DNA from 2 places in the Bradyrhizobium sp. BEA-2-5 genome. Region 1 is predicted to be linked to the other one. Evidence: riboswitches for the same ligand, from Rfam matches in the RefSeq annotation. Region 1 holds a riboswitch; the other holds the start of a gene.
The links. A riboswitch is a leader RNA that binds a small molecule or an ion and turns the genes downstream of it on or off. The one in region 1 is predicted to bind glycine.
Positions count from the first base shown of each region.

Region 2: another riboswitch for glycine. It lies ahead of gcvT (glycine cleavage system aminomethyltransferase GcvT); the one in region 1 lies ahead of RX327_RS25175 (D-amino acid dehydrogenase).

Region 1 covers NZ_CP136629.1:5,334,083-5,340,909, forward strand. Annotated here, with positions in the region: gene RX327_RS25155 (hypothetical protein) at 1-132, shown strand, start outside; gene RX327_RS25160 (hypothetical protein) at 196-339, shown strand; gene RX327_RS25165 (ABC transporter substrate-binding protein) at 409-2,028, opposite strand; gene RX327_RS25170 (M20/M25/M40 family metallo-hydrolase) at 2,294-3,424, shown strand; glycine riboswitch at 3,516-3,622, shown strand; glycine riboswitch at 3,626-3,741, shown strand; gene RX327_RS25175 (D-amino acid dehydrogenase) at 3,807-5,165, shown strand; gene RX327_RS25180 (ABC transporter permease) at 5,326-6,267, shown strand; partial or broken gene RX327_RS25185 (ABC transporter permease) at 6,271-6,827, shown strand, end outside.
Region 2 covers NZ_CP136629.1:5,489,233-5,496,059, forward strand. Annotated here, with positions in the region: gene RX327_RS25935 (cyclic nucleotide-gated ion channel) at 1-522, opposite strand, end outside; gene alaS (alanine--tRNA ligase) at 534-3,227, opposite strand; glycine riboswitch at 3,430-3,518, shown strand; gene gcvT (glycine cleavage system aminomethyltransferase GcvT) at 3,659-4,804, shown strand; gene gcvH (glycine cleavage system protein GcvH) at 4,825-5,190, shown strand; gene gcvP (aminomethyl-transferring glycine dehydrogenase) at 5,214-6,827, shown strand, end outside.

The DNA of each region.
Region 1 (6,827 bases):
GCGATCATGCTGTACGGACTGCTCGCGTTTGCCGCTGGAGCGGTGGTCTGGATGAACGGAACCGGTATCGGACCGACGCAGCTCACGAGCCTGTCGAGCCCGAGCAGCATGAGACCAGAGCACGGCGATTAGCGGTCGCCGGTTCGGAACCCGTGCACTGCATATTCGTTGTCATGCCGCAATTGGAGCATGACGATGACGAACGACGATCCATCCGCGCAGCGCGCAACCGACCAATGCGATCAGCGCAAGGAGCGTCCCTCCCCGCCGCAGAACGCACCACAAGGCGGGCCACCGCTCAGCGACGGACTGGAGCAGCTCCGCGACAGCCACACCTGACACGCGACAGCGCGAAAAGAAAATGGCCGGGACACGTCCCGGCCATTTGTTTTGCGCCAAGCCGCAGGCTTACTCGGACTTGTCGATGTTCCAGAAGATCGGCGTCGCCGGGCCGTCGAGCACGCCGGTCAGCGACTTCCGCCACGCGCTCGGAATGGTGTACTGGCCGAGCGGAACGTAGATCACCTGATCGTAGGCCTCGGTCTGGATTTCCGTGGCGATCTTCTTCTTTTCCTCAGCCGAGCCGGCGCGCGCGAACTTGTCACGCAGCTCCTCGATCTTCGGGTCTTCGGCCCAGCCGAACCAGCCGCCATTCTTGCCGCGACCGGTGATCGACGCGTTGACGATCGGATCGGAAACGTCGGCCGCGACCCAGTTGGTGAAGAACATGTTCCAGCCGCCCTCCTTCGGCGGCTTCTGGCTGGCGCGGCGGCTCACCACCGTCTGCCAGTCGGTGGCCTGCAGGTCGACCTTGAAGCCGGCTTCGCGCAGCAGCTGGGCCGCAACGATCGGCTGCGCCTTCAATGTCGTGACGTCGCCCGGCGCCATGATCACGACGGGTGTGCCGTCATAGCCGGACTCGGCGAGCGCCTTCTTGGCTGCAGCCATGCCGTTGCCCTTGATGAGAGTCTCGGCGCCGACGTCGGTCGCGAGCGGCGTATCGCACACGAAGAAGGCGCCGCAGATCTTCTGATATTTGGCGTTGCCGACGAGTGCATCGAGAACGTCCTTCTGGTTCATCGCCAGCAGGGCAGCTCGCCGCACCTTCACGTTGTCGAACGGCGGATGCAGGAAGTTCATGCGGCCGAGCGTCTGGAAACCGAACTTGTTGGAGACCTCGATCGTGAGCTCCTTGTTCGATTCCAGCACCGGCAGCATGTCGAACGGCAGGTTCTCCATGAAATCGATGTCGCCCGACTGCAGCGCGTTCACCGCGGTCTGCGCGTCCGGCATGGTGATCCACTCGACGCGGTCCACCTTCACCACCTTGCCGCCGGCGGTCCAGCTCGCCGGCTCCTTGCGCGGCACGTAGTCGGTGTTCTTGACATAGACCGCCTTCACGCCGGGCTGGAATTCCGACGCCACGAACTTGAAGGGACCGGAGCCGATCTGCTCGGGGATCGGCTTGTCCGGCGGCGTCTCGGCGAGACGCTTCGGCATCATGAAGGCAACGCGCGAGGACGGCTTGCCGATGGAATCGAGCACGAGGCCGTAGGGCTCCTTCAGCTTCAGCGTGATGGTCTTGGCGTCGGTCGCCTCGATGCTCGCGGTGAAGTCCATGAGCTTCTGGCCCATGCCGTCGACCGCGGCCCAGCGCTTCAGCGAAGCGACGCAGTCTTCCGCCGTCACCGGCGCGCCGTCATGCCACTTCAGGCCGTCGCGCAGCGTGAAGGTGTAGGTCAGCTTGTCGTCGGAAATCTTCCAATCCGCCATCTGCGGCTGGATCTTGAAGTTCGAATCCGTCGCCATCAGCGTGTCGAAGATCATGTAGCCATGATCGCGCGTGATGTAGGCCGTGGTGAAGATCGGGTCGATGATGCGCAGATCCGAATGCATCACCGCGGTGATGGTCTTGCCCGCGGCCATCGCCTGCGGTGCGAATGACAATTCCTGCGGCGCGAACGACAGCGCGAGCGCCGTCAACGCGGCCGCTAGCGTGCGGTGTTTCCAACGCGAGATAGGGAACATGCAATCTCTCCTGACGTGTAACTGGTCAAAGCCGGCTTATTCGTTATGCACGCGGTTCGTTATTTAGGCGAACTAACATGCTGTATGGCTTGTGAAATCGAGACTTGCACCAAGCGCCAAGCGCGTCAATCGGTTTCAGGTCGCATCGGACGTACACAAACGAATGAGGCCGCGCGCCAGATTTTGGCTTTACAAAATCGTCGGCTGAGATTTTCGTAACGCGCGCGCGATGCCGGCGCCGTCAGAACAACAAGAGAGAACAACGATGAATCCTGCCAATCTTCCCTTTGATTCCGAGGCGATGCTCGAGGGCCTGCGCGGCTGGGTTGAATGCGAGAGTCCGACCTGGGATGCAGGCGCCGTGGACCGCATGCTCGATATCGCGGCGCGGGATATGGCGATCATGGGTGCGACGATCGAGCGCATCGCCGGCCGCCAGGGCTTTGGTGGCGTCATCCGCGCGCGCTTTCCTCATCCCAAGCAGGGCGAGCCGGGCATCCTGATCGCCGGACACATGGATACCGTTCATCCGGTCGGCACCATCGAGAAGCTGAAATGGCGGCGCGAGGGCAACAAGTGCTATGGCCCCGGCATCTACGATATGAAGGGCGGCAATTACCTCTCGCTGGAAGCGATACGGCAACTGGCGCGCGCCTCGTTCACCACACCGCTGCCGATCACCGTGCTGTTCACGCCGGATGAGGAAGTCGGCACGCCTTCGACGCGGGACATCATCGAGGCGGAAGCGGCGCGCAACAAATACGTGCTGGTGCCGGAGCCCGGCCGCGCCGACAACGGCGTCACGACCGGACGCTACGCCATCGCGCGCTTCAATCTGGAAGCCACCGGCAAGCCCAGCCATGCCGGCGCGACGCTGTCTTCCGGCCGCTCCGCGATCCGGGAGATGGCGCGGCAGATCCTCGCGATCGACGCGATGACGACGGAGGACTGCACCTTCTCGGTCGGCGTCGTCCACGGCGGACAATGGGTCAATTGCGTTGCGACGACCGCAACCGGCGAAGCGCTCTCCATGGCCAAGCGTCAGGCCGATCTCGACCGCGGTGTCGAGAGGATGCTGGCGCTGTCGGGCACCACCAACGACGTCACGTTCAAGGTCACGCGTGGCGTGACGCGTCCGGTGTGGGAGCCGGATGCCGGTACCATGGCGCTGTATGAGAAGGCAAAAGGCCTTGCGGCAGCGATGGGTCTCGATCTGCCGCACGGCAGCGCCGGCGGCGGCTCCGACGGCAACTTCACTGGCGCGATGGGAATCCCCACGCTCGACGGCCTGGGCGTACGCGGCGCCGATGCACATACGCTCAACGAGCATATCGAGGTCGACAGCCTTGCCGAACGCGGCCGCCTGATGGCGGCGCTGCTGGCGACGCTGGACTGACATCGATTGCACTGCACAACACGTTGGCACTGCCGGATCGAAATTTAGCCTTGTCCATTTTTAAGGCTTCGCCTACGGTCCGGCCGTCCAACGCGACGATGCGGGAGAGATCGAAGCGACAACATTCGTGTTGTTGCCTTCGGCGCCGACGGAGCAACCGCCCCGGAAACTCTCAGGCAAAAGGACCGTTTCGTCAGGACGATCTGGAGAGAGACGAACATGGCCGCACATCAAGGGCCATGACGTCCACCGAAGGGGATAGTTCGCTTCCGGCCCCGGCCCGATGCGGATCAAGCTCTCAGGTAACCGTGACAGATGGGGCGCCGATGCCGGTTTCACCGGCGGTTCGGCGACTCTAACCCACGGGAGCCTGAAAACCATCATGCCACACATCGCCATCATCGGCGCCGGCATCACCGGCGTCACGACCGCCTATGCCCTGCTCGAACGCGGCTACAAGGTGACGGTGCTCGACAAGCACCGCTACGCCGCGATGGAGACGTCCTTCGCCAATGGCGGGCAGCTCTCCGCATCGAACGCCGAAGTGTGGAACAGCACGGCGACGATCCTGAAGGGCTTGCGCTGGATGTTTCGGCGCGACGCGCCGCTGCTGATGAACCCGCGGCCGAACTGGCACAAATATTCGTGGATGAGCGAGTTCGTCGGTCACATCACGCGCTATCGCGGCAACACCATCGAGACCACAAAGCTCGCCATCGAAGCGCGCAAGCATCTGTTCTCGATCGCAGAGCGCGAGAACATCGCCTTCGATCTCGAGCGCCGCGGCATCCTGCACGTCTATCACGACAGGGCCGGCTTCGAAGCCGGCCTCAAGGTCAACACGCTGCTGCAGCAGGGCGGGCTCGACCGCCGGCCGGTGACCCCGGACGAGATCCGCGTCATCGAACCCGCGTTGCAGACGGCCTGCTATGGTGGCTTCTACACGCCGTCGGATGCGACCGGCGATATCCACAAGTTCACCCGCGGCCTGGCGGAAGCCTGCAAGCGGCGTGGCGCGACCTTTGTCCATGAAGCCGACGTCGACACGATCGCGCGCGGCGATGACGGCTTCCGCATCGGCTGGAACGAAGCTGCTTCACATGATGCTGCGGTCGCGACGCGACGGCAGTTGCAGGCGGACGGGATCGTGGTCTGCGCGGGCGTTGCGAGCCGTCACTTCGCCGCCCTGCTCGACGAGCGCGTCAACGTCTATCCGGTGAAGGGCTACTCGATCACCGTGCAGCTCGACAGCGCCGAAAGCCGCAACGCCACCCCGACGGTGAGCCTGCTCGACGAGGCCGCCAAGATCGTCACCAGCCGGCTCGGCGCCGATCGTTTTCGCGTCGCCGGCACCGCCGAATTCAACGACTTCAACCGCGACATCCGCGCCGACCGCGTGCAGCCGCTGATCGACTGGGTGCGGCATCATTTCCCAGAGATCGATACGTCGAAAGTCGTGCCGTGGGCGGGGCTGCGCCCGATGATGCCGAACATGATGCCGGTCGTGCGCGCAGGGCGGATACCGGGCGTGTTCTTCAACACCGGCCACGGCCATCTCGGCTGGACTCTGTCGGCCGCGACGGCGCAGATGATCGCCCAGACCATCGACGGCTGGCGCGACCTCGACACGCCGCCGATGGCGCCGTCGATCGGTGCCGGGCTCGACGTGGATTCCAACGCGCGCAAAGCTGAAATCAATCCACCTTCCAGTGGACTGCTTCGAACTTCACCGGAGGAATAATCGCGGCCAACAGGACTGATTAGCTGCACCGCAAAAACCGCAGCACCGATGGCATGGGACTTGCTCAAGTTCTACCGTGAGTCTGCTACCATCTGTGCTACGGTCTGGTGTGCAACGGTCCCGCTGGGGACTTCATCGACCACAACCCAACGGATCAAATTTGCTCGGATATCTGCTTCGCCGCATCCTCGCCGCCATTCCCGTGATGGGCGTCGTCGCGCTGTTCGTGTTCCTGCTTCTGCGGCTGACGCCGGGGGATCCCGCCGCGATTCTCGCCGGCGACAACGCGACACCGGAACGGCTCGAGCGTATCAGGACCTCGCTTGGTCTGAACGAGCCGATCTACATCCAGTTCTACACCTGGATCGCCAAGCTGCTGCACGGCGACCTCGGCGTCTCCCTGATCTCGAATAAGCCGATCCTCGAAATGATCGTCCCGCGCCTCGAGCCCTCGATCTCGGTCGCGCTGGCCACCATCATCCTCTCGATCCTGGTGGCGGTGCCGCTCGGCGTGATCGCGGCCTGGAAGCACGGCACCTGGATCGACCGCTTCGTGATGGGCCTGTCCGTGCTCGGCTTCTCGGTGCCGGTGTTCGTGGTCGGCTATCTCCTGATCCAGATCTTCGCCATCGACCTGCGCTGGGTGCCGGTGCAGGGCTTCCGCAGCATCTCGAACGGCTTCGGGCCGTTCTTCGAGCGCATCATCCTGCCGACCTGCGCGCTCTCCTTCATCTATGTCGCGCTGATCGCACGCATGACGCGAGCCTCGATGCTCGATGTGCTCGGCGAGGATTACGTGCGCACCGCGCGAGCCAAGGGCATCGGCGAGACCGGCGTGATGATGCGCCATGCGCTGCGCAACGCCGCGGTCCCCGTGATCACCGTGATCGGCACCGGCTTCGCGCTCCTGATCTCCGGCGTCGTCGTCACCGAGAGCGTGTTCAACATCCCCGGCATCGGCCGCCTCACCGTTGATGCGGTGCTGGCGCGCGACTATCCGGTGATCCAGGCGATGATCCTGCTGACGTCGCTGATCTATGTCGTCGTCAATCTTCTCATCGACGTCGCCTACACCCTGCTCGATCCCCGGATCCGGTACTGAGCAATGGCGATCGAAACCCTTCCCGAATCCTCGCTTCCCGTCACCCGGCCGTTCCGCGTCAAGTTCGGCTTCCTGACGTCGACGCCGATCATCGCGGTTGCGACGATCTGCCTCGCCCTCATCATCCTGATGGCGATCTTCGCGCCGCTGCTTGCGCCGCATGATCCTCTGCTGCTGACGCCGTCGCAGCGGCTGAAGCCGTCGAGCGCGCAATATCTGCTCGGCACCGACGCCTATGGCCGCGACCTGTTGTCGCGCATCGTCTACGGCGCACGGATCTCGCTGGTGATTGGGCTCGGCGCCGCCGTCTGTCGATCGTCATCGGCCTCGCGATCGGCCTCGTCTCCGGCTTCTTCAAGCTGGTCGACGCCGTGCTGATGCGCGTCATGGACGGCCTGATGGCGATGCCGAGTATCCTGCTCGCGATCGCCGTGGTGTCGCTGTCCGGCGCCAGCCTCTGGACCGTGCTGATCGCGATCACCATTCCCGAGATTCCGCGGGTGGCGCGCCTGGTGCGCTCGGTCGTGCTGTCGGCGCGCGAGGAGCCTTACGTCGAGGCC
Region 2 (6,827 bases), 160 kb from region 1:
CAGGATGACGATGCAGCCGACCAGCGCCCGCCGCTCGGCATGCAGCGCCGCCAGCAGCGAGCGCATCGCGGTCGAATAGCGCACCAGCTTGAGGAACGGCAGCATGCCGAACAGCACCAGCGCGGTCTTGTCGCCGATCGCAAGCGCGACGGCCGACGGCAGGAAGGCGAGCAGGTCGATCACGCCGAGCGCCGAGAAGGCGTATTCCAGCCGCGCCCGCGCCGGCGTCATGTCGCGCAAGGAGTGGCCGACCACGCTCCAGAGCCGCGCGGCATATTCCAGCGCGAAGGCGATGACCGCCGCAATCTCGATGGTCGTCAGCAGCCAGCCGAACTGCGCGTCGATCTCGGGGACGGAGGCCAGAATCGTCGCCAGCACATCGACGGCGATGATGGCGACGATGACCCGGGCAAACCGCAAGCCGCCCGAATGCGGCAGATCATCGCGTTCGAGCAGCTCGTAGAGACGGTCGCGCAGCCCGGGATCGCTGATCGTGGGCCTACCCGGAGCCGTCGCCACGATCAGACTCTCCGTCAGGCGCCGGCCGATGCCTGTTGAGTCATGGCCTGTTCGATCGCCGACAGCGCGGCGTCTGCCTTGGCGCCGTCGGGGCCGCCGGCCTGGGCCATGTCGGGCCGGCCGCCGCCGCCCTTGCCGCCGAGCGCCTCGGAGGCGATGCGCACGAGGTTCACGGCGTTGAAGCGCGCGGTGAGGTCCTGCGTGACGCCGACGACCACACCGGCCTTGCCGTCCTCGGTGACGCCGACGATGGCGACGACGCCCGAGCCGATCTGCTTCTTGCCGTCGTCGGCAAGGCTCTTGAGATCCTTCATCTCGATGCCTTCCACCGCGCGCGCCATCAGCTTGACGTCGCCGACCTCGCGCACGCTTGAGGCTGCGCCGTTGCTGGCGGAGGCGCCGCCGCCCATCGCGAGCTTCTTGCGGGCGTCGGAGAGCTCGCGCTCGAGCTTCTTGCGCTCCTCCATCAGCGCGGCAATGCGGGCGGGCACGTCGTCGAGGGAGGTGCGCAGCTCGTTCGCCGCGGTCTTCGCCAGCGCCATGGTGTCGTTGGCGTGCCTGCGCGCGTAATTGCCGGTCAGCGCCTCGATGCGGCGCACGCCCGAAGCGACCGCGCCTTCGCCCGTCAGCGTGATAAGGCCGATGTCGCCGGTGCGCTTCACGTGGGTGCCGCCGCAGAGCTCGACCGACCAGCCGAGCGCGTTGGCGCCGCGCTCGCGCGCGGTCCTGCCCATCGAGACGACGCGGACCTCGTCACCGTATTTCTCGCCGAACAGCGCGCGTGCACCGGCCTCGCGGGCCTCGTCCACGCCCATGATCCGCGTGGTGACCTCGTCGTTCTCCAGCACAACGTCGTTGGCGATGTCCTCGACGCGGGCGAGCTCCTCCGCCGTGATTGGCTTCGGATGCACGAAGTCGAAACGCAGGCGGTCGGGTGCGACCATCGAGCCGCGCTGGGCGATGTGGTCGCCGAGCACCTGGCGCAGCGCCTCGTGGATGAGATGCGTCGCCGAGTGATGGGCGCGGATCGAGGAGCGACGCGAATGATCGACCTCGAGCTGCAGCGCGGTGCCGACGCCGAGCGTGCCCTGCTCGACCGTGCCGATATGGACGAAGAAATCGCCGAGCTTCTTCTGCGTGTCGGTGACGCGGAACTTGACGCCGCCCTCACCCGTCAGCACGCCGGTGTCGCCGACCTGGCCGCCGGACTCCGCATAGAACGGCGTCTGGTTGAGCACGATCGCGCCCGTCTCGCCGGCCTTGAGGCTGGCAACTTCGTGGCCGTCCCTGACCAGCGCGGACACCACGCCTTCGGCACTCTCGGTCTCGTAGCCCAGGAATTCGGTCGCACCCAGCTTCTCGCGCAGCGGGAACCAGATCGCCTCGGAAGCCGCCTCGCCCGAGCCCTTCCAGGACTCGCGCGCCTTCACCTTCTGGCGCTCCATCGCATCCGTGAACGCCGCCTGGTCGACGCCGATGCCGCGCGACTTCAGCGCGTCCTGCGTCAGGTCCAGCGGGAAGCCGTAGGTGTCGTAGAGCGTGAAGGCGACGTCGCCGTCGAACATGTCGCCCTTCTTCAGGCCGGCCGACTTCTCGTCGAGGATGGCAAGGCCGCGCGACAGCGTCTTGCGGAAGCGGGTCTCTTCCAGCCGCAGCGTTTCCTCGATCAGATTCTCCGCGCGCATCAGGTCGGGATAGGCCTGGCCCATCTCGCGCACCAGCGCCCAGACCAGCCGGTGCATCAGCGGCTCCTTGGCGCCCAGTAGCTGCGCATGGCGCATGGCACGGCGCATGATCCGGCGCAGCACGTAGCCGCGGCCCTCGTTCGAGGGCAGCACGCCGTCGGCGACGAGGAACGCGGAGGAGCGCAGATGGTCGGCGATGACGCGGAACGAGGCCACGGTCTGCTCGTTCGGCCCGTGGCCGAGGGTCGACGCGGCGGCATCGATCAAATTGCGGAACAGGTCGGTCTCGAACACGCTCTCGACGCCCTGGAGGATGCAGGCCATGCGCTCCAGGCCCATGCCGGTGTCGATCGAGGGACGCGGCAGCGGCTGGCGCTCCTCCTTCGTCACCTGCTCGAACTGCATGAACACGAGATTCCAGAATTCGAGGAAGCGGTCGCCGTCCTCCTCCGGCGAGCCCGGAGGCCCGCCCCAGATGTGCTCGCCGCGGTCGATGAAGATCTCCGAGCACGGGCCGCACGGTCCGGTGTCGCCCATCGCCCAGAAATTGTCCGAGGTCGGGATGCGGATGATGCGGTCTTCGGAGAAGCCGGCGATCTTCTTCCACAGGCCCGCCGCCTCGTCGTCGGTGTGATAGACCGTGACGAGCAGCTTGTCCTTCTTCAGCCCGAACTCGGTGGTGATCAGCTTCCAGGCAAGCTCGATCGCGCGCTCCTTGAAATAGTCGCCGAACGAGAAATTGCCGAGCATCTCGAAGAAGGTGAGATGGCGCGCGGTGTAGCCGACATTGTCGAGGTCGTTGTGCTTGCCGCCGGCGCGCACGCATTTCTGCGAGGTGGTGGCGCGCTGATAGGGCCGCTTCTCCATGCCGGTGAAGACGTTCTTGAACTGCACCATGCCGGCATTGGTGAACATCAACGTGGGGTCGTTGCGCGGCACCAATGGCGAGGACGGCACGATCTCGTGGCCGTTCTCGGCAAAGAAGTTCAGAAAGGTCGACCTGATCTCGTTGACGCCGCTCATGTTCATCCAATCGGAAAAAGGGGCCGGCCAGCCGCAAAAAGGCGTCATTTTCCGGCCGAACGCTTTTAGACATTGCCAGCTGCGGTGTCCAGAAACTGTGCAGGCGGATCATGGGCTTGCCGCGGCAGCACAAAGCCCATTGGATAGTTGCTGCAGCTGCGTTGACAGTCTTGGTGGCGCCGTGTTTTCTACCTACCTATACCTAGTCACGTCGGGAGAGACCGGCTTTACTGCCGGCGCCGAAGGAGCAACCGCCCCGGAAACTCTCAGGCAAAAGGACCGCGTGGCGTCTGACATCTGGAAAGAGATGCTGGGGTTCGCCCCGATGCGTCCGCCGACGGGATAATACTCTCAGGCACAGCGACAGATGGGGCTTTCTGCAGGTTTCTCAAGGGGAAATGGGTCCCCGCGGGAACCGCGAGGGCCCTGTGATGCTTGCGCACGAAACCTCCCCGCTGAAACAGACCCCGCTGCACGCGCTGCACCTGGCGCGCGGCGGCAAGATGGTGCCGTTCGCCGGCTATGACATGCCCGTGCAGTACCCTGCGGGCGTGCTGAAGGAGCACCTCCATACGCGCGCCGCGGCCGGCCTGTTCGACGTCTCCCACATGGGCCAGCTCGCGCTGAAGGCCAAATCCGGTAAGGTCGCCGACGCCGCGCTCGCGCTGGAAAAACTGGTGCCGCAGGACATCGTCGGTGTCGCACCGGGACGGCAGCGCTACGCCCAGTTCACCAATGCGGACGGCGGCATCCTCGACGATCTCATGGTCGCCAATTTCGGCGATCACCTGTTCCTGGTCGTCAACGCCGCCTGCAAGGACGCGGACGAGGCGCATCTGCGCGCGCACCTCGCGGACGACTGCGTCATCGATTCTCTTGCCGACCGCGCGCTGATCGCGCTGCAGGGCCCGAAGGCGGAAGCGGCGCTGGCGAAATTGTGTGCAGAGGTCGGTTCGATGAAATTCATGGACGCCGGTCCGCGCCGCGTCGGCGACGTCGAATGCTTCGTCTCGCGCTCCGGCTATACCGGCGAGGACGGCTTCGAAATCTCCGTTCCCGCCGCCGACGCCGAGCGCCTCACCAGGACGCTGCTCGAAAACCCGGACGTGCTGCCGATCGGCCTCGGCGCCCGCGACAGCCTGCGGCTCGAAGCCGGGCTTTGCCTCTACGGCCACGACATCGACACCGCGACGACGCCGGTCGAGGCCGCGCTGGAATGGTCGGTGCAGAAGAGCCGCCGCAGCGGCGGGATGCGCGCCGGCGGCTTTCCCGGCGCCGAGAAGATTCTCGTGCAATTCGCAGATGGCGCCGCGCGCCGGCGGGTCGGCCTGAAGCCCGACGGCCGCGCACCCGTGCGCGAAGGCGCCGCACTGTTCGCCGATGCCGGCTCGACCGAGCCGATCGGCAAGGTCACCTCGGGCGGTTTCGGCCCGAGCCTGAACGCGCCGGTCGCGATGGGCTATGTGCCCACCGCCCTTTCCGCCGTCGGCACCACCGTTTTCGCCGAAGTGCGCGGCCAGCGCCTGCCGCTCGCAGTCGCCGCCATGCCCTTCGTGAAAAACACCTACAAACGCTGAACGCCAAAGGATCGATCCCCATGACGACGCTGTACACGTCCGACCACGAATGGCTCCGCATCGAGGGCGACGTCGCCACGATCGGGATCACCGACTATGCGCAGTCGCAGCTCGGCGACGTGGTGTTCGTCGAACTGCCCAAGGTCGGCCGCAGCCTGAAGAAGGCCGAGGCCGCCGCTGTGGTGGAATCCGTCAAGGCCGCTTCCGACGTCTACGCGCCGATCACCGGCGAGGTGGTCGAGGTCAACGACGCGCTCGCCGCCGAGCCCGCGCTGGTCAATTCGGACGCCGGCGGCAAGGCCTGGTTCTTCAAGCTGAAGATTGCCGACAAGGGCGAGCTCGGCGGCCTGATGGACGAGGCCGCCTACGCCGCGCACACCGCCTAAAGGATCACCCCGAGGATCACGTCATGAACGCGCCCTTCAAGCCGATCAACGAAGCCGCCACCGATTTCGTCCGCCGCCACATCGGCCCGTCGGCGCGCGATGTCACCGCAATGCTCGAAACGGTCGGCGCGAAAAGCGTCGAGGCGCTCATGGACGAGACGCTGCCGGCGTCGATCCGGCAGGCCGCTCCGCTCGATCTCGGCAAGCCGCTCAGCGAAACCGAGGCGATCGCGCATATGGGCGAGCTCGCAGCCCAGAACCAGGTCTTCACCTCGCTGATCGGCCAAGGCTATTCCGGCACGATCCTGCCCGCGGTGATCCAGCGCAACATCCTGGAGAATCCGGCCTGGTACACGGCCTATACGCCCTACCAGCCCGAGATCAGCCAGGGCCGGCTGGAGGCGCTGTTCAACTTCCAGACCATGATCTGCGACCTCACCGGGCTCGACGTCGCCAACGCCTCGCTGCTCGACGAAGCCACCGCCGCCGCCGAAGCCATGGCGCTCGCGGAGCGGCACTCGCAGGTCAAGGCGAAGGCCTTCTTCGTCGACAAGGACGTCCATCCGCAGACGCTGGCCGTGATGCGGACCCGCGCCGAGCCGCTGGGCTGGACCCTGATCGTCGGCGATCCCCTGACCGATCTCACCGAGAGTGACGTGCTCGGCGCGCTGCTGCAATATCCGGGAACGTCGGGCGCATTGCGCGATCTCAGGCCTGCGATCGCAGCGCTGAAGGCCAAGGGCGCGCTCGCGATCGTCGCGGCCGACCTGCTGGCCCTGACGCTGCTGGCCTCGCCCGGCGAGCTCGGCGCCGACATCGCGATCGGCTCGGCGCAGCGCTTCGGCGTGCCGATGGGCTATGGCGGACCGCATGCGGCCTATATGGCGGTGCGCGATGCGCTGAAGCGCTCGCTGCCCGGCCGCATCGTCGGCCTCTCCGTCGATTCCCGCGGCATGCCGGCCTACCGCCTCGCGCTGCAGACGCGCGAGCAGCACATCCGCCGCGAGAAGGCGACCTCCAACATCTGCACCGCGCAGGTGCTGCTCGCCGTGATCGCCTCGATGTATGCGGTCTATCACGGCCCCGAGGGGCTCTCGCAGATCGCGCGCAACGTCCACCGCCGCACCGCCGTGCTCGCGAGCGGCCTGCGCAAGCTCGGCTTTGCGCCGACCAGCGAAGGGTTCTTCGATACCGTGACGGTCGAGGCGGGCAGCAAGCAGATCGAGCTCGTCACCCGCGCGCAGGCGGAGCGGATCAATCTGCGCATCGGCGCGACCACGCTCGGCATCGCGCTCGACGAGACCACGACGCCGGAGACCGTCGAGGCGGTGTGGCGCGTGTTCGGCGGCAAGCTCAGCTATGCGGAGATCGACGCCGGGACGCGCGAGGCGCTGCCGGAGACGCTGAAGCGCACCACCCCGTTCCTCACCCATCCGGTCTTCCACGCGCACCGCTCGGAGACCGAGATGCTGCGCTACATGCGCAAGCTCAGCGATCGCGATCTCGCGCTCGACCGCGCCATGATCCCGCTCGGCTCCTGCACCATGAAGCTGAATGCGACGACGGAGATGATGCCGCTGACCTGGCCGGAGTTCGGCAACCTGCATCCGTTCGCGCCCGCGGATCAGGCCAACGGC